DNA from 3 places in the Paenibacillus sp. FSL E2-0190 genome. Region 1 is predicted to be linked to each of the others. Evidence: riboswitches for the same ligand, from Rfam matches in the RefSeq annotation. Region 1 holds a riboswitch; each other region holds the start of a gene.

The links. A riboswitch is a leader RNA that binds a small molecule or an ion and turns the genes downstream of it on or off. The one in region 1 is predicted to bind cyclic di-AMP.
Region 2: linked by a shared signal. The riboswitch ahead of NST25_RS00190 (3D domain-containing protein) and the one ahead of NST25_RS25790 (TrkH family potassium uptake protein) in region 1 are both predicted to bind cyclic di-AMP.
Region 3: linked by a shared signal. The riboswitch ahead of NST25_RS11035 (KamA family radical SAM protein) and the one ahead of NST25_RS25790 (TrkH family potassium uptake protein) in region 1 are both predicted to bind cyclic di-AMP.

Annotation. Positions count from the first base shown of each region.
Region 1 is NZ_CP150306.1:5,876,092-5,882,745, reverse strand. Features, by position in the region: gene uvrC (excinuclease ABC subunit UvrC) at 1-192, shown strand, start outside; gene NST25_RS25795 (CPBP family intramembrane glutamic endopeptidase) at 292-1,968, opposite strand; cyclic di-AMP (ydaO/yuaA leader) riboswitch at 2,289-2,464, shown strand; gene NST25_RS25790 (TrkH family potassium uptake protein) at 2,529-3,887, shown strand; gene NST25_RS25785 (TrkA family potassium uptake protein) at 3,901-4,572, shown strand; gene NST25_RS25780 (LysR family transcriptional regulator) at 5,110-6,012, opposite strand; gene NST25_RS25775 (succinate dehydrogenase cytochrome b558 subunit) at 6,415-6,654, shown strand, end outside.
Region 2 is NZ_CP150306.1:40,275-46,928, reverse strand. Features, by position in the region: gene NST25_RS00210 (Veg family protein) at 1-257, opposite strand, end outside; gene yabG (sporulation peptidase YabG) at 534-1,436, opposite strand; gene rsmA (16S rRNA (adenine(1518)-N(6)/adenine(1519)-N(6))-dimethyltransferase RsmA) at 1,601-2,485, opposite strand; gene rnmV (ribonuclease M5) at 2,482-3,033, opposite strand; gene NST25_RS00190 (3D domain-containing protein) at 3,210-4,376, opposite strand; cyclic di-AMP (ydaO/yuaA leader) riboswitch at 4,662-4,891, opposite strand; gene NST25_RS00185 (TatD family hydrolase) at 5,090-5,860, opposite strand; gene NST25_RS00180 (HD domain-containing protein) at 5,912-6,654, opposite strand, start outside.
Region 3 is NZ_CP150306.1:2,589,042-2,595,695, reverse strand. Features, by position in the region: gene NST25_RS11045 (ABC transporter substrate-binding protein) at 1-153, shown strand, start outside; gene NST25_RS11040 (AraC family transcriptional regulator) at 293-1,960, shown strand; cyclic di-AMP (ydaO/yuaA leader) riboswitch at 2,009-2,150, shown strand; gene NST25_RS11035 (KamA family radical SAM protein) at 2,290-3,459, shown strand; gene NST25_RS11030 (YafY family protein) at 3,593-4,504, shown strand; gene NST25_RS11025 (DinB family protein) at 4,588-5,103, shown strand; gene NST25_RS11020 (YdeI/OmpD-associated family protein) at 5,160-5,729, shown strand; gene NST25_RS11015 (hypothetical protein) at 5,921-6,100, opposite strand; gene NST25_RS11010 (hypothetical protein) at 6,235-6,411, opposite strand.

The sequences.
Region 1 (6,654 bases):
TCCATGGTTACCTCCAAGCTGGACTCTATACCTGGTATAGGTGAGAAGCGCCGTAAAGCGCTGCTTAAGCATTTCGGATCGCTTAAGAAAATTAAAGAAGCCTCGGTGGATGATTTCCGTACACTTTCTATTGGAGAAAAGCTGGCAAGACAAATTCTTGATGCGCTCAAGGATGAAGAGCCAACCTCATAGCAACGGAAACAAAAGAAAAAGGGGATCACAGCAGCGATTAAAAGCTGCTATGATCCCCTTTTTTTAATTTTGTTATAGGATGTACACTCTTTTATTTTCTTAAATCAAAGAAGAAGGCTCCACCGGCTTAGGCTTCTGTGGTGGATTAAATCGATAGACGATGTAAGCGACTATGAACGGCATAATAATCGCGAAGATACCCGCGCCTACATTTACGCTCTCCTTCATAAAGATCAGCGTAGCGCCCATCAGGATGCTGTCAAACACGACATGGCTGAACATGACAGCAATAAACCCGTAACGAAGGAAAATATAGCTGAACAGCAGCCCGATTACAGTCAGCTCAATGGGACGGGAGCTGATGGGATAGATCGGATATAACGTATGGCCAAACGCCCAAACCAGCGTGGTGATCAAGCAAGCGATAAAAGTGTTCCGGAACACCTTTTTCAGCATAGGAATTCCGAAAAAGCGATAAATGGCTTCCTCAGATAAACCAGCGAGCCATGCGACGATAGGCAGAAGCCAAGCATATCTCATGTTATAAGGAGATTGGGTGGCGTCTGTAGTAGACCAATTGTGCAAGGTAAACGATAATATGATGAACATAACCGTCTGCACCCCTAGCAGAACGAAAGCCCAGATGTAACCAGCCCGGATACTGTCCAACACATATTGTCCATAGCCGGGCTCTTTGGCGCGGGGCCAAGGGTTCATGCCTTCCTCTTTTCGCCATAAGCCATTGCCGCCCACTAAAGAGAAGTAGAGCAAGGAGGACATCAGCAGGCTGTACAAAGCATAAATGATAAACATAATGACAGAGGTAATCTGTGCTTCTAGCCCTTCACCCGTAGATTCAGGCAGCATATTATAGGTGCTGATCATCATGATTACAAAATAGGCTGAGCTTAGGAATACTCCACGTTTAAAGGAAGTATGCTCTCTTCTAAGAATACTGTAGACGAGTGCCAGAATTCCTAAAATCAGTGTGGGTATACCGTAACCGAATAATGTTAGCTTTTCCGCTAAAGAGGTCTGTCCTTGTACGTAGGAGGTATGCCAAGCTGGTGCAGTGAATCCGGCATTAAAGCTGGATACCTGCTCTCCACTGAAATCAAAATAATAGTGCAATAAGGATTCGCCGACCTGAACAGTACTATCCGTATATACTAGCCCATGGCTTCCTGTATTCGATTCAATTTGTAGTTTGGCAGGATTTACTTCCCATTCTTGAAGCCAAGGACGAGCAAGATTCTCCTTCTGCGCTAGAGTGAGGTCAGCTCCCTTGTCCTCTTTTGCACCAACGGAAGCAATGCCTGGCCCCTCATCGGAGACAACTTTTGCAGCCTTTGAGAAAGCGACAATCTTACCGGTATACATATTGAGGTCAACGATGATTTGCGGCTCTTGCTCCGCTGAAGGAGTAAGCGTTGCCCGAAAGACATCAAAAGGATAGTTTTGATCCAATTTTTTCTTGGTGTAGTCCTCCACAAGCTTCTCGCGAGACATATAACCATAAAAGGAAGAGTCCGTCTGGTAAAGTACATTCCATTGATCGTTTGGTGCTTCGGTGTAGTTGAGCTTTTGTTCTGCGAATAATATGGCTTGGTCACGGGCTTCTGCCTTGCTAATGACGGTGGTATCTTCACCTGTAGGGCTACTAAGCAGTGAAGGGGAAATCTGAAACATAATAAATAGAATAAGACCGATAATGCCCGAGATGATGAGCCTCTTGGAGAGGGCACGTTGCTGTAAGGGCTGGCCGACGGGATTCATGTAACGCCTCCTTGTTATGTACTGACAATGTTATGTTCCATTATAGTATTAGTGCCTGGTTGGTTACAAAAAACATTATATGTTCTTTTTATGGGTAATAGAGATAGTATAGAATAGTCATGTGAATTTATACCATGAATTTTATCGTGTTCATTTCTGCACGAATGATGAGAATCGGTGTAATTGCAGGGAAAACACGGAAAAGTGATGAGAAAAGGCACTCCTTTTGATGCAGTCTCTTTAAACCGCATTTTTTCATGTGAATGAGCATTAATTGTGTCTTTGTGAATTCACTAAATAACGTATATAATTTGTATGCAATTGTATAGTAGCCGAATTTCTGGTGAAAACGGGGGAACCATAAGAAGTGATGAAAAGTGGAGTGTACACGATAAATGGCACTTTCATCAGGGGTGAATTTCGTTCTGGGAACGAATAGGGCAGCCTGCACAGTCCGAATCCGACAGCTAACCTCGTAGGCTAATTTACTGCAGGAACCAAGTCAGCATTGGTTTTCCAGTGCTTTTTTTGTTGGAATTTTTGATAAGAAGGTGAGCAAAGTGGCTTCACAGTTTCGCAGGATTTCTGAATTTAAGTTTCTGAAGCTCTCGCCGCCGCAGATACTGGTGCTTGGTTTTGCATCGATCATTCTGATAGGGGCCTTGCTGCTTATGCTGCCCATCTCAAGCACAAGCGGGAATTCCGTGGAATTTATTGATGCATTATTTACTTCAACGTCGGCAACCTGTGTTACAGGGCTTGTTGTGCTGGATACCGGAACTTCGTTCACCATTTTTGGAAAAACCGTAATTATGATTCTGATCCAGATCGGCGGCTTAGGTTTTATGACCATGGCCACTCTATTTTCACTGGTGTTAAAGCGTAAAATATCTTTGCGGGACAGGCTAATCCTACAGGAAGCCATGAATCAAGGCTCTATGGAAGGAATTGTGCGACTGATCCGGAGAGTCCTCATATATTCTCTTGTCATAGAAGGCTGTGCCGCTGTGCTGCTGTCTATTCGCTGGGCTTTTGATATGCCGTTGGGAAAAGCGATTTATTATGGCATATTTCATGCGGTGTCTATGTTTAATAATGCGGGGTTCGATATTTTTGGGGATTTTCGCAGTTTAACTGATTATGTATATGATCCGCTTGTGAATATTATTGTGATGTTTCTGATTGTCTCCGGCGGGATTGGTTTTATTGTAATGTCAGATCTGGTGGAGTTTCGGGTAACCCGCAGGCTGTCTCTACATAGTAAAGTTGTCCTGTCCACCAGTACAGGGCTGATTCTGATCGGAGCTTTGGTTATTTTTATATTTGAGTTTACTAACACTCGTACCCTGGGTTCACTGAATTTCGGCGGTAAAATATTATCGGCCTTCTTTCAATCCGTGTCTCCCCGTACGGCTGGCGCGAACACAGTAGATATTGCTGGACTTCGGCAGGCTACACAATTTTTTATAGTGATTCTTATGTTTATTGGTGCTTCTCCGGGCTCAACGGGCGGGGGGATTAAGACAACAACCTTTACGATGATGATTGGTGCTGTAATTGCTATGCTGCGTGGACGGGAAGATGTTGTGTTGTTCCGTTATCGGCTGGCTCAAGAGCGCATCTACAAGGCATTAACGATCACGCTGCTGGCTTTGTTGTTAATCGCCTCTGTGTCGATGATACTCTCCACAACTGAAGACAGTAATTTCTTGGCAATCTTGTTTGAGACGACCTCCGCCTTTGCTACGGTAGGACTGACTATGGGGCTAACTCCGGAACTGTCAGCGATCGGTAAGATTCTACTCTGTCTGACGATGTTTGCAGGTCGGCTAGGTCCACTAACCTTAGCGTATGCACTCGGTCCCAAACAGGGTAAACCACTGTATAAGTATCCGGAAGGTAAAATAATTATTGGATAGGAGTTAATTAGAAATGAAAGCACAGCAATTTGTAGTAATCGGCTTAGGTCGCTTCGGTTCAAGCCTGGCGCTTGAGCTGATGGAAATGGGCTACGAGGTGCTCGGCATTGACCACCATGAAGAACGCGTGGAGGAAATGAGCGATCAGCTGACGCATACGGTAGTAGCAGATGCTACAGATGAGGGAATTATGCGCTCGCTTGGTGTACGGAACTTTGATTGTGGGATTGTTGCGATTGGTGACAATATGGAGAGAAGCATTCTGGCGGCCATTTTGTTGAAGGAGATTGGAGTCAAGCAAGTGGTGGCTAAGGCAATCTCTATCCTTCATGGCCGCGCACTGTCGCGGCTGGGGGTTGATCGGGTTATTTTTCCGGAGCGGGATATGGGGATTCGTGTGGCACATCAGCTGGTGACGCCCAATTTGCTGGATTATATTGAACTGTCCAAGGATTATAAAATTGTCGAGCTGACCGTACCGTCCTGCATGAACGGCAGAAGCTTGTCTGATTTAAATACAAGAGCTAAATATGGCTGCAGTATTGTTGCCCTAAATAGGGAAAGTGGAATAATCGTCGCTCCAACTGCCCATGATTATTTAAGTGAAGGCGATGTTATGGTACTCATTGGTCCTAATGAAAGTATTGACCGTTTTGAGAGTGAAGTTGTGAACCAAGAATCATAGGAAAAGAAGCTGACTCAAAAGTAGTGAATTCTACTTGGGGGCAGCTTCTTTTTTATGGAGTAAAGAGTAGGAAACGTATTGGATTTTAATATGCCATATGACTATGGACCATGCGTAGTGTTCTATAATGTTGGTTTGGTCGGTGCGCGACTTGCTAGGTATGGTTATCGTACGGCTTGCAATTAGATGATTTGTGGTATCTGTGACGGTGAAATATGTGTGGCGAAAAGCGATATGTGTTCTTTGTTTGTGCGATGTACAGAGTGGGTTTTAAACTAGTTGGGGAAAAACTCCCTGAAAATAGCCACTATTCGCTCTAAATGAACGACATTAGGGAATTCCTCCCTAATAAACAGAGGGATTCCTTTATTAGTTACTGAATCGGCCGAAAATTAGGGAAGTTTTCCCTAATTTTAAGTCTGCTGAACAGAAATCTCTGAACTTCAGGGAGAAATTCCCTAATTACGCTATAAGTACTTCACTTATTGCCTCATTTGGAGATCACTAGGTGCGCCCCTTGATTCATTTGGTCCGGCTTTACTGCTCACGTTCTGTCAGAAACATCTCTTCGGTAACTTGCACCAGACTGCGAGCCGCCGTGCTCATGCTTCCATCGTCACGGTAGATCAGGCAGGTGGTCCGTTGAGTTTGCTCCAGCTCCTTGATATGTAAGGACACCAGCCCGCCGCCGTTCAGCAGTTCTGGACGCAGATAAGACTTTGGCAGTAACGCAGCCGCTTTGACGGTCGGAAGCAGCCGTACGATGGCTTCGAAGGAGTCAATCTCCATGCGCACATCGGGATCAATCCCGCAGCGCTGGAATAGATCGTCCGTCAGACGCCGGTACCAGGTCCCCTTTGAGAAGAGAATCATAGGCAGCCGGGATAGATTATCCATGGTTAGCTTGGAAGATAAATTTAAAGGATGCTGCTCTGAGACGACTAGTCGCAGTTGATCCTCAAATAGAGAAATGCAGCGCAACCCGGGTTCTTGAATAGAGGAAGCGATCAGACCTACATCTGATTTTCCCTCACTAACTGAGGATACGATCTCATGCGTTCGGCCTGTGATCAGCTTCAGCTCTGCGGTCGGATATTTGTCCATATAAGCGTTTACCAGCGGCGGAAGCGTGGTCTGCAGGGAGGTAAGACTAGCCCCCAAGGTGACAAGCCTTGGCTCCCCCTCTTTGAATTTGGAAAGAGCCTCCAGAAACTTGGAACGCTGCTGCCGTTGTTCAAGCGCATAGGAATAAGTGAGACGCCCAACCTCGGTTAACTCCAGTCGTTTGCCATAACGATTAAACAGTGCGACCCCCAGACGTTCCTCGAGTTTAGAAATTTTGCGAGACAAGGCGGGCTGGGATAGATTGAGCTGGCGTGAGGCCCGGTTTAAGCTGGAATGTTCCACAACTGCTGCAAAAACATCTAAATCGTCAAACATAATTGAGTTCCTCTCCTAATGCGATGTACGATCAGTAGTGATGAAATTCATAGCCGTAAGAGTAACTGTTCTTATTACATAAGGAAAATCAGGTTATGTCGGAAAATGTTGTTTTGCTAAATGAGAATTATTATCATATAAAATCTATTCTTATGCGTTTATTGTATAACGTTTAATAATTAGATTGCAATTCCCTTATAAGCGAAAAAAGAGTAACATGAAAAGTGACACAAGATATTCACATTTTGTGAAAAATAAAACTAAGTCCGGTAAACTCTAGGATAACGGTAAATTAAGGAATTATGTCATTGGATTGTCAACGTTATCCTGTGTCAAATGTAGTTCCGGCGGTGAATACCCATTAATGAAAACGCTGTTTTAATCGGAAAGGGGTTACTTTGTATGAAAGGATTTTATTCCAGAAAGATTCATTCCTTGCTAGGCGTTATCCCACTTGGAGCCTTCTTCATTGAGCACATGATGACGAATTTTGCGGCTGTAGAGGGTGGCGCTTCCGGTTTCACTGACAGCGTGTTATGGCTGAACAGCCTGCCGCTCGTCTTCTTCCTGGAATTGTTCGGTATATGGCTTCCTCTGCTGTACCATGGGGTATACGGACTTTATATTGCGTATCAATCCAAG
Region 2 (6,654 bases), 1.2 Mb from region 1:
ATCCGCATCTGCCCATCGTCTTCACAAACTGTGATTTCCACAGATTCAGTAAGTATATCGGCATAGCTATAGGAGACTCGCTTAAAAGTTTGCTGCTCCTGATCCAGTTTGACAATAAATACAGAAGGGTACGTTTCTTCCAGGACACCTGTGCGTTCAACGGTTTTACGACGACCTCCGTTTGCACGCAATGTGATCTTATGACCGACGTGAGCTTCAAGACTGCGTTTGATTTCCAACAGCGCGTTATTAGCCATTACCTGACGACCACCTCTTTTCTTGTCCATTATACAACTTTTTCAGGACAATGTCAAAGCAAATAAATAATTAATTATAGTTGATGCATATTTCGTTGTCAACGGAATTTTTTTGCGAGAAATCAGCGCCGGACTAATATCCTTGTTATCTGTAATATAGGCATTACAAAGAAAAAAAGAAAGGGTTAAGCTCAGCGCTCACCCTTTCTTTCGGATATTCTATTCAGCCCATTCAAATTACCTATATTCCTGACACCATAGACCTATCTCTGCCGCTTAAATGGCTGATGGTGTCACTTTTAGCGCCGACAGATTCTGCAGTCGCGGCATTCCGATGCGGAAGCTGCCACGGGTCTCAACACCACCAATACCCTGATTACCGCTGATGGTATTATTCAGAACATCGCTAAGATTTACAGTATCCCTGATGGAAGTAAAGGATGATTTTGCTGCTACATACACGGGATCCAGAGCATGGATCAAAATTCGACCAGGTGAACTGGCAAAATTAGCTCCAGCTCCAAGTAAGGCCTCGAAATGAGATTGACAAGCACCGGCAACAATAGTCAACGCATCAAAATTCCGCTCATACTCCCTAGCTACCCTAATAGCAGCTATAAAGTTTTGCGAATTTTTATAGCTATTCAGACTATACAGATCGTAAGTATGCTGTTGCTTCAGTACCCCATCATGACCAGTGATCACTACAATATCTGGGCGTACACGGGGCAACAGCCGGTATAACGTATCAGCCATTGCAGATTCATGAACATGATGCCCTTCAGCGGGAATCCGCAGCTGCTCGTATAAGCTAAGGCTCTTATTCAAATATGCCGGATCGCCATCCAGATGCAGTACTTTACCTGGCACTTCAAAATAAGGAGCTTCCTTGGACGGTGGAGCCCATGTCCCCTCTGTTAGGGTTCCCCCGCTCCGCTGACTTTGCTCCTGACGGTCCTTCCGCAGCTGTGTCAGTGATTCCTTCGCTTTGATCTGTGCTTGCTGTCCCCGTTCCGTTATTCGGGTAGGAGGCACTTGAACCAGGTCATCCAGAGGAGAATCCGCCAACAGGCGGAAATCTGTGCCTTTAATGACGGCTCTATCCTGCACAATATTATCTACACGAAATGTTAAATCACCGCCATAAGATTTGCGAACGACCAAGTCTCCTAAATTCATTACAACCACCACCTCTACCCCATCGTATGGGCAAAGGCCTCAGTTGGTTCATAACTCAACATATTTTTAAAATATAAGAATGTATAATGCTCCACCAGAATAACATCCTTATATTTCTACGAGAAACGGTTGTCGTCCTTAAGACAACAACCGTTTCCTATTGCTTATTCAATTCCAGCGGCTAGCAAAACACCGCTTAAGCGGGCGTATTCTTCAAGACTGAGTGTTTCTCCGCGACGGGTCGGTTCAATACCCGCTTCTGCGAGTAAAGCCTCCAGCTGCTCACGTCCTTGTTCAGGGAAGTAACGAGCCTTCAGATTGTTAGCAATCGTCTTGCGGCGCTGTGTGAAAGAAGCGTGAACCACTTCAAAGAAATGCTTCTCACTCTCCACCTTTACCGGAGGATGCTCTCTAACCTTCAGACGGATAACAGCAGACTCCACATTAGGTTGAGGGATGAATACCGTACGTGGCACGATACAGACGAGCTCAGGCTCGCTGTAGTACTGCACGGCAATGCTAAGACTTCCGTATTCCTTTCCACCTGGAGATGCAGCCATACGCTCCGCAACCTCCTTCTGAATCATTACAACGATGTTATCAAGGGGAAGCTTCTCTTCGAGCAGCTTCATCAGAATCGGAGTAGTCACATAATAAGGCAGGTTAGCAACCACACTGACCTTGTTCACAGTGGTGAAATCTTCCTTGAACATTTCCTGCAAGTTCACATTGAGGACATCATCGTTACGAACCTTAACATGGGGATAGGGGGAAAGTACGTCTTTTAATATTGGAATCAGTCTACGGTCAATCTCTACGGCAGTTACAGCACCCGCTGTTAGTGCCAGACGCTCCGTCAGCGCTCCAATTCCCGGCCCGATCTCCAGCGCCCCAGAATCGCTATCTAGTCCAGCAGCGTCTACAATCTTGTCCAAAATATTCTGATCAATCAAAAAATTCTGTCCCAGGCTTTTCTTGAACTTGAATCCATAACGTTGAATAATCTCTTTGGTCCGTTTTGGAGTCGAAATTTCCTCTCTACCACTCATGAAGTAATGCCTCCCTGATCAATTTGGGCGAGAGCCCCGGCAAATTCCTCCCGCGTAATCCCAAACATCGCCAGCCGCTTGTACAGCTGTTTGCCGTTACAATATCCGATTCCAAGCAAATTACCAAGTGCCATACGTCTTTCAGCAGCCCGAGGGTGTACAAGCATTCCAGCGGCCATAAGATCATCAATACCAATCAAAGCAGGTGCTCCTTCAAAAGAGGTATGTACATTACGCAGCGCATGACGAATCGCCTCTGGCGATGCATTCTCTACACCGATATCCCCTTTTCGAGTTGCGTCCTTCTCTGGAATAAAAGCATGCTTGCAGCCCGGCACCTTCGCTGAAACGATTTTACGAATTCGCTCCCCAGCATGGTCCGGGTCCGTAAGAATAATAACCCCTCTACGTTCCATAGCAAGCGCGATCTTAGCAATTACAGTCCGGTTTACAGCAGAGCCGCCTGTCTCAATGGTATCCGCTTCTACAGCACGCTTAATGGCTACGGTATCGCTTTTGCCTTCAACGACGATTAATTCCTTAATCATATTTCTTGACTCCTTCCAAAAAAAGCAAAAAGAAGAGGATTCGCTCCTCTTCTTTTGGTTAAAGAATGTATAAGTGATGAGCGGTTGCTCTGCGATCAACGAAATGATCATCCAGCGTTCCTTAACGGTTATCATCACTATAGCTTATCAAAGGATTTTTTGCAAAAGCTTCAGTTCTAGTTAAGCTCTGGTTTCACAGGTCCAATCACATAAACGGTACGTGATTTACGGCCGAAATTACGAGCATGGCTCAGGGAATCATAATAGACATCCACTTTATTGCCTTTAATGGCACCGCCAGTATCCTCTGCACGGCGGAATCCAAGCCCATCGATATAAACCCACCAGCCAATAGGAATTACATTCGGATCTACTGCAATTGTACGACCTTCCGTTACGCGTGTTCCGGAGGCAGTTTTAGTACCTATCCCTGGCTCTTCTGACGAATAAGCTGTCATGGAGACGTTCTTAATCATCTTCTTGTACTCAAAGTCTACGCCAGCCTTGCTTGTGACGTTCTTAGTCTTAGCGCTAACTTTAGTCGTTTTGGAGGTAGTGCTTGATTTGGAAGTTGTTGTAGCTTTAGCAACTACAGTAGGCTTAGGAAGTGCTTTAGTACCAACGGCAATGATCTTATCTTTTGTTACCGTTTGTACTTCCTTGCCGATCATGCGCATAGAGGCCAGTTCTCCGTCTTGATAGATCTTTTCAATATGCTGAACCATGACGCCTGGTTTGCCTGCCTGTGCCACTCTAACTGTTCCCACAGTAAGGGAGGGATCTGCTGTCTTAATAACACGGAAAGGTAAGTTAGTTGTTCGCTGTACCGTTTGCTTGTTGATACGAACGATCTTAATCTCCATGTCAGCAGAGATGGTGGTGTCTAACGAAGGAAAAATCTTATCATAGCCTTCTAGGTTGATACCCAGTTTGTCAATCGCTTGACCGATAGTGTCTTCGGTCGTATATAACGTTTTTGTTGCTCCGTCCGCAGTAAGGCTAAATTTCTGCGCACGATTGATAACGACACGGTCACCGTCTTTTATTTCATCACTCAGACCTAAAGATAATTCATCATGCGGCTGCAGCGAAATTTGCTCTTTCTCCAACACATCACCAAGAAGTGCTTCTCGCGTTTCAAGTGTCTGTGTTTGCCCGTCTATTACTAAAACTAATTGTTTATTACTTTGACCGTGTACGTACAGCAGAATTAACAGCGCGATTGCGATTGAAATCACACCTGCAAGTAAAAGTACGCGAGTATTTACTTGCTCCCACCGTAATGCGAAAGACCTGCTGGATGACTGCGAATCATGGGATACCTCTGGTTGGAATAAGCCCATTCTCTCCATCCTCCTTACATAGCCTCGTCGTCAATTTGTATATCATGAGGACTGAATTTCTTTGACGAAACTATTTGAGATTGTCACAGGATACGCACGTATTAACTTAGCGTCTCCTGCTCATGGATCGCCTGCTCGGCACAGCTACTCCCACACCTGTTATATAACAGTATGCGGGCAACATTCAGTTTATTCAAAAATAAAGAAGCCTAAAAAGAGTTCTCTTGAGGACTCTTTCGTGGCTTCTCCGATGTCAGAATACGCGGGAATGTTTGTGCACGAGGTTGCCTCTCTTACTTGCGCTTACGGGGTTAGCTGTCGGGTTCGGACGAAAGAGAGACGCCCTATTTCAGGTCACCCGCTCACGGCGGTTGCCCTTAAATTCACCCCAAAGACCACGTGAAGAAATCAAATATTGTTCTGCGGCAATTCCTAGTCGTATTCAAGATACAGGCATGCGGCAGTTCAATATTGGTTCCCCCGTTCTCCATACGGAGACTCAGCGAGACGATCCATGAATCAATGGCTGTCACAATAACAACAGCTCACATCACTGAAAAGATGATATCCTGTTTTGATGCATGTTGTAAAGGACGATTCAACCACGTTTACGCAAATATATGGTTAAAATATTGTAATAATCAGCCGTTTTTATATTAAAAAAGTTTAATATATCGGCCATTCTCTATTTTTCACCCGTTTTACTCCTGTTTTCAGACAATCCCAAATCGTTCCAGTGCGTTCGCATACGTAATTTTAGCTAATTCTTCCCATGTTAACCCTTTAATTTCAGCCGCAGCCTCTGCTACTAACTTCACATGAGCACTCTCATTTCGCTTGCCTCGGAAGGGGTGTGGAGTCAAATATGGAGCGTCTGTTTCGATCAATAATCGGTCCAATGGCGTCTGTGCAAGCACCTCTTTAGGCACTCTGGCATTTTTGAACGTGATCGGTCCTCCAAATGACAAATGAAATCCTAGGTCTAGACACATTTTTGCGGTTTCCCAGCTGCCTGAGAAAGAATGCATTACGCCACCAATTTCATTTGCTTTTTCCTCCCGTAAAATCCGTACGACATCTTCATGGGCATCACGGTCATGTATACAGATTGGCATTTTTAGTTCACGGGCTAGTCCAATTTGTTTGCGGAAGACCTCCTGCTGCACATCCTTGGGAGAGGTATCCCAATAATAATCCAACCCAATCTCTCCGATGGCCACCACTTTCTCATGGCTGCAAAGAGAGGCGATCCAATCGAGGTCCCCCTCTTTCATATCAATCGCATCCTGTGGATGCCAGCCCACCGCTGCATAAATATAATCATAAGATTCAGCCAGCTTCATCGTTGAAGGGATCGTTTCCCGATTAAATCCAATATTGATCATCTTGCTAACTCCGGCCTCTACTGCACGAGCTATAACTTCCTCGCGATCCTCGTCGAATTGAGGCGCATCTAAATGTGTATGTGTGTCGAACAGATACATTTTAAAGCTCACTCCTTGTTGTTTTTATCAATAGTTCCATAAATATTTGTATTATTTTGCAAAAATCTCTGCTACAGAAGAGGGCAACCGTGTAAGGGCTTTTTTCAGCTTATCCTGTGGGAAATATAGGTGATATCTGCCACGATGAATCCCGCTTATTGAGCGCACAATATCCGATACCTCTGAAATTTCCCGCAATTGCTCATTGCGATCAAGCAGTAAAATTTGATTATTGTCGAAGGCTGCTCCTGGACGGAACACATCATAAGGCAAATCTGTCGGATAATCAATCTCTAAGTCATATTCTGGGTTAAGTCCCGCTCCCGCAAAACTGCTGCGGATTTCCGTAATCATATCTGTATCCAAATTCTCGATCTCTACATATTTATACAGTTTACGATGAATAAAACGGGTACACAAGTCGCTTAATAACTCATCTTCTTCAAGTGTCCATTGCATAAAAGCAGTCTGTACCAGTGCCTCATCAAGCATTAAATATTGCTTCACTGTTACTTCTCCTCGAAAGAGATCTTCCAGCGGAGCGATCATAAAGCGAAATTTGTACTCCTCTTGGAACAATTCTTTAGCTCTACGGAAGATTTGACGCAAAATAATTTCAGAGCTGCGCGTCACCGGATGAAAATATACCTGCCAGTACATTTGATAACGCGACATTAAATAATCTTCAATGGCATGCATACCTGATTCTTTTACTACAATCCGCCCATTATAAGGACGAAGCATTCTCAAAATCCGATCAATATCGATGGTTCCATAGTTCACACCTGTATAGT
Region 3 (6,654 bases), 3.3 Mb from region 1:
ACAGAGAATCTATTAAAGAGCCCTATCTGGAAGAGCCTTCCTGCCGTCAAGAACGGATATGTCTATACACAAGACATCATGAAGACTTCAAGTGATGCGACAACAAGAGAATGGCTGCTTGGGGAAATTCCACAGCTATTGAATATGAAATAACCTTCTGTGATGAAGAGTTTAACACAAGGCTGATAAAAAACTGCAAGAAGCATGTCAACAGCTGTTGATATGCTTCTTTTTTTTATATACAATGAATTCATTGATAATCATTCTCACCAAATGAACGGAGGCTGAACCCATGCTGCATACATCATCGTCCTGCCCCCCACTCCACTCTCTGCTATTTCAGCTAAACGAGGCCGAACTGATGATTCAAGCTGCCGATTCAAGCTCTATAACGCGTACAACCCAGGACTATACCCTTCTCATATTTACTGGAGGGAACGGACAATTGAACCTCGATGATCAAAGCGTGATACTAAGTACGGATAAATGTTATCTACTATCTCCTGGAATCTCCTATAGTACGGACAACCAGGAGCTGACGTTGTATTATTACCTCATCACCTTTACAGCAATTTATACAACCGAGCATCCTAAACGATATTCTGGAGAGCTGCTTTCCGGCAGACGGGAGTTAATTGTGCACCCGTTCACCAAGGTAATCCGACTAGTCGAAGACCTGCTCATGAACAGGAATAACACCGATGATGTACAACAATTCAAGCGACAATTAAAATTCCAAGAATTGCTGCTGCTACTTTTTGAGCATAATTACCCTTCCAAACACCTGCCAAGTCCTACGGAATCCGTAGAAAAGACCATAACATTCATTCAGGAGCATTATACAGAGAGTATCACCGTGAAGCAGTTAGCTGAACTGGCGGGAATATCAATCTGGCAATATACACCGATCTTTCAGCAGCTTACGGGTAAAAAGCCGCTTGAATACCTGACGGATCTGCGCATTAATCATTCCAAACGATTCCTGCAGGAATCGACTGAACCACTGCGGGAAATCGCCAGACTGGTCGGCTTCTCGGACGAATACTATTTCAGCCGCCGCTTTCGGCAAAAAACCGGAGTTACACCCGGACAATATGCACATCAGAAAGGTCGTAAGCTTACCGTCAAGGATTGGACGGGTCATGAGGTGGAGATTCCAGAGCGAGCGAAACGTATTGTCTATCATGGCGAAACACTTGGCGACCTTCTCGCGTTAGGCGTAAAGCCTATCGGTGGAGATGAAGCGTTCGCCCGGAACAGCGTCTATAAACATCGGCTTAAGAAGCTCGCCAACGTCGGGTTTCCACTGGACCCGCAGTTGACCGCTTCCCTAAACCCAGATTTGATCATTTTGGCAAATAGTGATGAAAGAGCCTACAGAGCAGTTTCTGGTATCGCTCCGACACTCACCTTTGATTCATTTGCATCTCTCGACAAACGAATGCGGACACTAGGCAGTTGGCTAGGTAAACAGCGCGAAGCCGAAGCATGGCTGGAGTCATTCACAATCAAAAACGCTGCCATGTGGCAGCAGCTTTACACGACAACCCTCCAAGTTGGAGAAACCGCCTCTGCTTTGGTCTATGATCATGGAGATCATCTGTATGCTATGGGAATGTCCGGATTCTCCACTGCGCTTTATGCCCCATGTGGATTACAACCGACTGAAGAGATCCAGGCCATATTGGACGAAGAGTTAGGGTTCGCCGAAGTTGATCCAACACGACTGCCTGCCTACGCCGGAGATCATATCTTCATGTTCATTCCGGAACGCAAAGACTCGCGAGCTGCGATGGAACGATTACTAGACAGTTCACTTTGGAACAATCTCCCGGCAGTACGTCAGGGACATGTTTATCTGCTCGACGGAAGCAAATGGAACTCTAGTGATGCGTTAACCCGGGAGAAGCTGCTAACGCTGTTGCCTAAACTACTCGGCGGAAGTAGCGCTAGCAATTGAAAGTGAATCTAGGATTCTCTTTTGACTTTTCAAAACTTGATAGGGTATACTTTATCTACGCTTAATTTCCAACTTTTACAGTTGAAAAGCGGGGGAACCAGTTAATTGGGGCGAATCATTGAGCATTAGAATGTAGGGTACCATCTTACCCGAGTCCGTCAGCTAACCTCGTCAGCAGTGGATGGGTCTGCTTTTCATGTTATTTACATAACCAGAGACCCTTGCTAAGGGTCTCTTTTTGTGCTTTTTTGGACCCTGCTGGCAGTAGATTGGCCTTTGACACTAAGGCTCCCTCATTTCTCACACTACGAGACAAAGGAGAGATGTACGTGCAAAAGGTAAAGTACTTCACGGATATTAACAAAATAGCTATGTTGTCTGAGCTGGAAAAAGAGAATCTGAAAGAAATTACGGACAAATTTGTTTTTCGTGTAAATGACTACTATCTGTCTTTGATTAACTGGGATGATCCAAATGATCCCATCCGTAAGCTGGTTATTCCTAACGAAGGTGAACTGCTGGAGTATGGGCGCTGGGACGCCTCCGATGAGGACACGAATTATGTGGTACCTGGTTGTCAGCACAAGTATAGAACCACTGCACTGCTGATTGTATCCGAGGTCTGCGGGGCTTATTGCCGCTACTGTTTCCGTAAGCGTCTGTTCCGAAATGACGTGAAAGAGGCGATGGCTGATGTCTCTCCGGGTTTGGAGTATATCGCAAATAATCCGGAGATTAACAACGTACTTCTTACGGGCGGGGACAGTTTAATTCTCTCCACACCGAAGCTAAGATCCATTATTGAAAATCTAAGAAGCATTGAGCATGTTAAGATCATTAGACTGGGTTCCAAAATTCCCGTATTTAATCCGATGCGGATCTCTGAAGACGAAGAACTGCTGGAGCTGATTCGTACTTACTCTACCGAAGACAAACGAATCTATGTTATGGCGCATATCAATCATCCTCGTGAAATTACACCTGAAGCCAAAAAAGCATTTAAAGCTCTCCACAACGCAGGGGCAATTGTCGTAAATCAGACCCCCATCCTCAAAGGCATCAACGATGATCCCGTTATTTTAGGGGAACTACTGGACCGGCTTTCATGGGCTGGCGTTACACCCTACTACTTCTTTGTGAACCGGCCCGTAGCCGGAAACCGGGATTTCGTATTACCGCTCGAGCAAGTCTATCAAATTGTAGAAGAAGCCAAAGCCAGAACCTCAGGACTTGGCAAAAGAGTACGCTTATCCATGAGCCACACCTCAGGAAAAATAGAAATTCTCGCCATTGATAACGGAAAAGCCTATCTCAAATACCATCAATCCAGAGATCAGGAATACGGAAAATTTATGATTCTAGATTGTCCAAAGGACGCCGAATGGTTCGATGACCTGCCTGGGAATGAGCAATATTGGACCCCACCTGTGAAAAAAAACGATGCTATTATTTCTGTTAATGATTTATCAGGCGAGCCTGCGGATTTAATCTGTAAATAGATTTAATCGACTCTGTCATAGGATATTTCTTCATCACCAACAACAAAACTCCTCCCTCCCAAAATTAGCCCGAAAAAATCTATGATATAATCACGCTGTAACACGAAATGGACTAATGGGTGGGAATGCACACATGAAATTGGAACGATTGATTTCTATGATCTACAAGCTATTGAACCACGAAGTTTTATCTGCCTCCAAGCTGGCTGAAGAGTTTCAGGTTTCCCAGCGAACAATCTATAGAGATATCGATGTGATTTGTGCCGCTGGCATCCCGGTCGTATCGTATCAGGGTACTAAAGGTGGATATGGCATCATGGACGGATATAAAATGGATAAAAGCCTGCTCCGTTCGTATGATGTCACTTCTCTGATTACTGTACTTAACAGTCTTTCTTCCGTGTTTGAAGATGAGCATACGCAAGGAACCATTGAACGGCTGCAAACGATTGGAACTGAGCCACAGACCTCTAGTCTCGCGGTGGATCTTGAAACCCGGCGTACGGATCCTGAAGCACTTCCTCTTTTACGTGCGGCTATAGCGGAACGAAATGTTGTCCGTTTTGATTACATCAGTGTAAAAAATGAACGTACAACCCGTGAAATGGAACCGGTAAAGCTTCATTTTAAATATAGCAACTGGTACATCTATGGTTATTGCCGGGCTCGGCAGGACTATCGGGAGTTCCGACTTTCCCGGATGCTGAATTTGTTCCTGACGCAGGATACCTTTCATTCGCAACATGAGGTACCCAAAGAGGCTGGCTGTTCAAACAGGGCAGATCAGGTGGAGGAAATAGTGATCCGGGTAGGCCCTGAGGCTTTGGCAGAAGCTTTGGATCAGTTTCATCAAGTCGACAAGGAATTTCATTCCGATAAAAGCATGACGATGCGAATTCCTGTGTATAAGCCATTGGAAGCACGTTGGCTTTGGTCCATTCTGCTGAGTTTTGGCAGCGGCGCCGAAGTCCTCGAACCCCCTGCATTGCGAGGTATTTTAAAAGAGCAGCTTCAAAACACACTCAAACTTTATGAAGAAGTATGACAGTCTGATGTCATACTTCTTCTTTTATATTAACTACAGTAACAAAAAACAAATCCATGACCATTCAAAAGGAGAATGTACGAATGACAAATTATCCAGTAGAAATGTTTAAATACCACACATGGGCAAACCAAACTATCCTGGGGAGAATCAAGGAACTCCCGCCTTCTGTGCTAAGTCAAGAAGTGAACAGCTCATTTCCCACCATCGCTCATGCCCTTAGCCATATCTATGCGGTTGATACGATGTGGTATCTTGTATTAACAGGCACTGCCATGCCAGAGGCTTTTCAACAAAGTATCCCGCTAAATTTGAGCATTCTAGATTCTGTGGATGAATACGTAAATATCTTTGCCCAGCTATCAGAACAATACAAAGCATGGTTACACAACCAATCCGATTTGGAGCAAACCATTCTGCTTGACAATCCATTCGCCGGATTCCGCCAAACACGCCTATCAGAAATTGTGTTGCAAGTCGCCAATCACGGGACTTATCATAGAGGCAATGTATCTACTATGTTACGGCAGTTAGGCCATGCTTCCACCATGAATGACTATGCTCTTTTTTGGTATCAGGTTCCTGCAAAAGCAATTTAATCTCGGATGGGCAAGACGCTCCACTCCATACCTAGAAAGGAAATTGTATTTTAATTATGGAGATTAAAAATCTAATTACAGTAAAAACGAGAGAAGATTTAAGAGTTTGGCTGCAGGAGAATTCTAAGACTGAAAAATCTTGTTGGGTACTCGTTAGTATGACGCCAAACCCAGAAACGTTGCTATATTTGGACGTAGTTGAGGAATGTTTGTGTTTTGGATGGATCGATGGAGTGAAAAAGAAAATTTCGGAAACGGAGCTGGCGCAAAGACTCTCTCCCCGAAGCAAAAGAAGCTCTTGGACTGAATTGAATAAAGAGCGTGTCCGCCGCCTCGAAAAACTGGGGTTAATGAGTGCTGAAGGAAAACGGGTACTTCCTGATATGAACCCTGATTCTTTTATAGTAGATAAGATTATAGAGCAAAGGCTAAAAGAGAACAGTCAAGTATATGAGAATTTCACAGCCTTTCCAGCCCTTTATAAAAGAGTTCGGATCGACACGATCCAAAGCAATAAACATCAGCCAGATTTATTTAAGAGTAAATTAGACAAATTCATTGCAAACACTAAAGAAAATAAAATGTACGGGCAATGGCATGATAATGGACGTCTGCTAGATTATTAAGCTGCGCTAGATGCACGATCTCCTGCTGAGGCTTTCGGACTCCAATGACGCTATTTACTAATTTATCCCCTTTTCAGCAACTCATCGGACACCAGCGCAGCTATTTCTTAGAAACAGGCTCTTATACGGAGATTTTTCCGCCATTAGGAGCTATGCGGTCCGATAATACTCCAAATGGCGGATTTTCCTGCTTATAAGGTCTGCTGAGTCCGATACGCCGAAGAATGATCATTCGCTGGACTTCTGAGTCCAATACGCCGAAGAATGATCATTCGCTGATCTGCTGAGTCCGATACCGCCGAAGTATGGTCATTCGCTGGGTCTACTGCTACCGCTACCACTACTGCTACTGCTACTGCTACTGCTACCATGATCTCCTGCTGAGGCTTTCGGACTCCAATGACGCTATTTACTAATTTATCGCCTTTTCACCAACTTATCGGACTCCAGCGCAGCTATTCCTTAGAAAGGGGCTCTTATACGGTGATTTTTCCGCCATTAGGAGCTATGCGGTCCGATAATACTCCAAATGGCGGATTTTCCTGCATTTAAGGTGTACTGGGTCCGATACCGCCGAAGTATGATCATTCGCTGGGTCTATTGCTACTGTTACTGTTACTGCTACTGCTACTGCTACTGCTACTGCTATTGCTACTGCTACTGCTATTGCTACTGATACCATGATCTCCTGCTGAGGCATTCGGACTCCAATGACGCTATTTACTAATTTATCGCCTTTTCAGCAACTTATCGGACCCCAGTGCAGCTATTCCTTAGAAACTGGCTCTTATACGGTGATTTTCCCGCCAATAGGAGCTATGCGGTCCGATAATACTCCAAATGGCGGATTTTCCTGCTTATAACGTCTGCTGAGTCCGATACGCCGAAGCATGATCATTCGCTGGTCTCCTGAGTCCGATCCGTC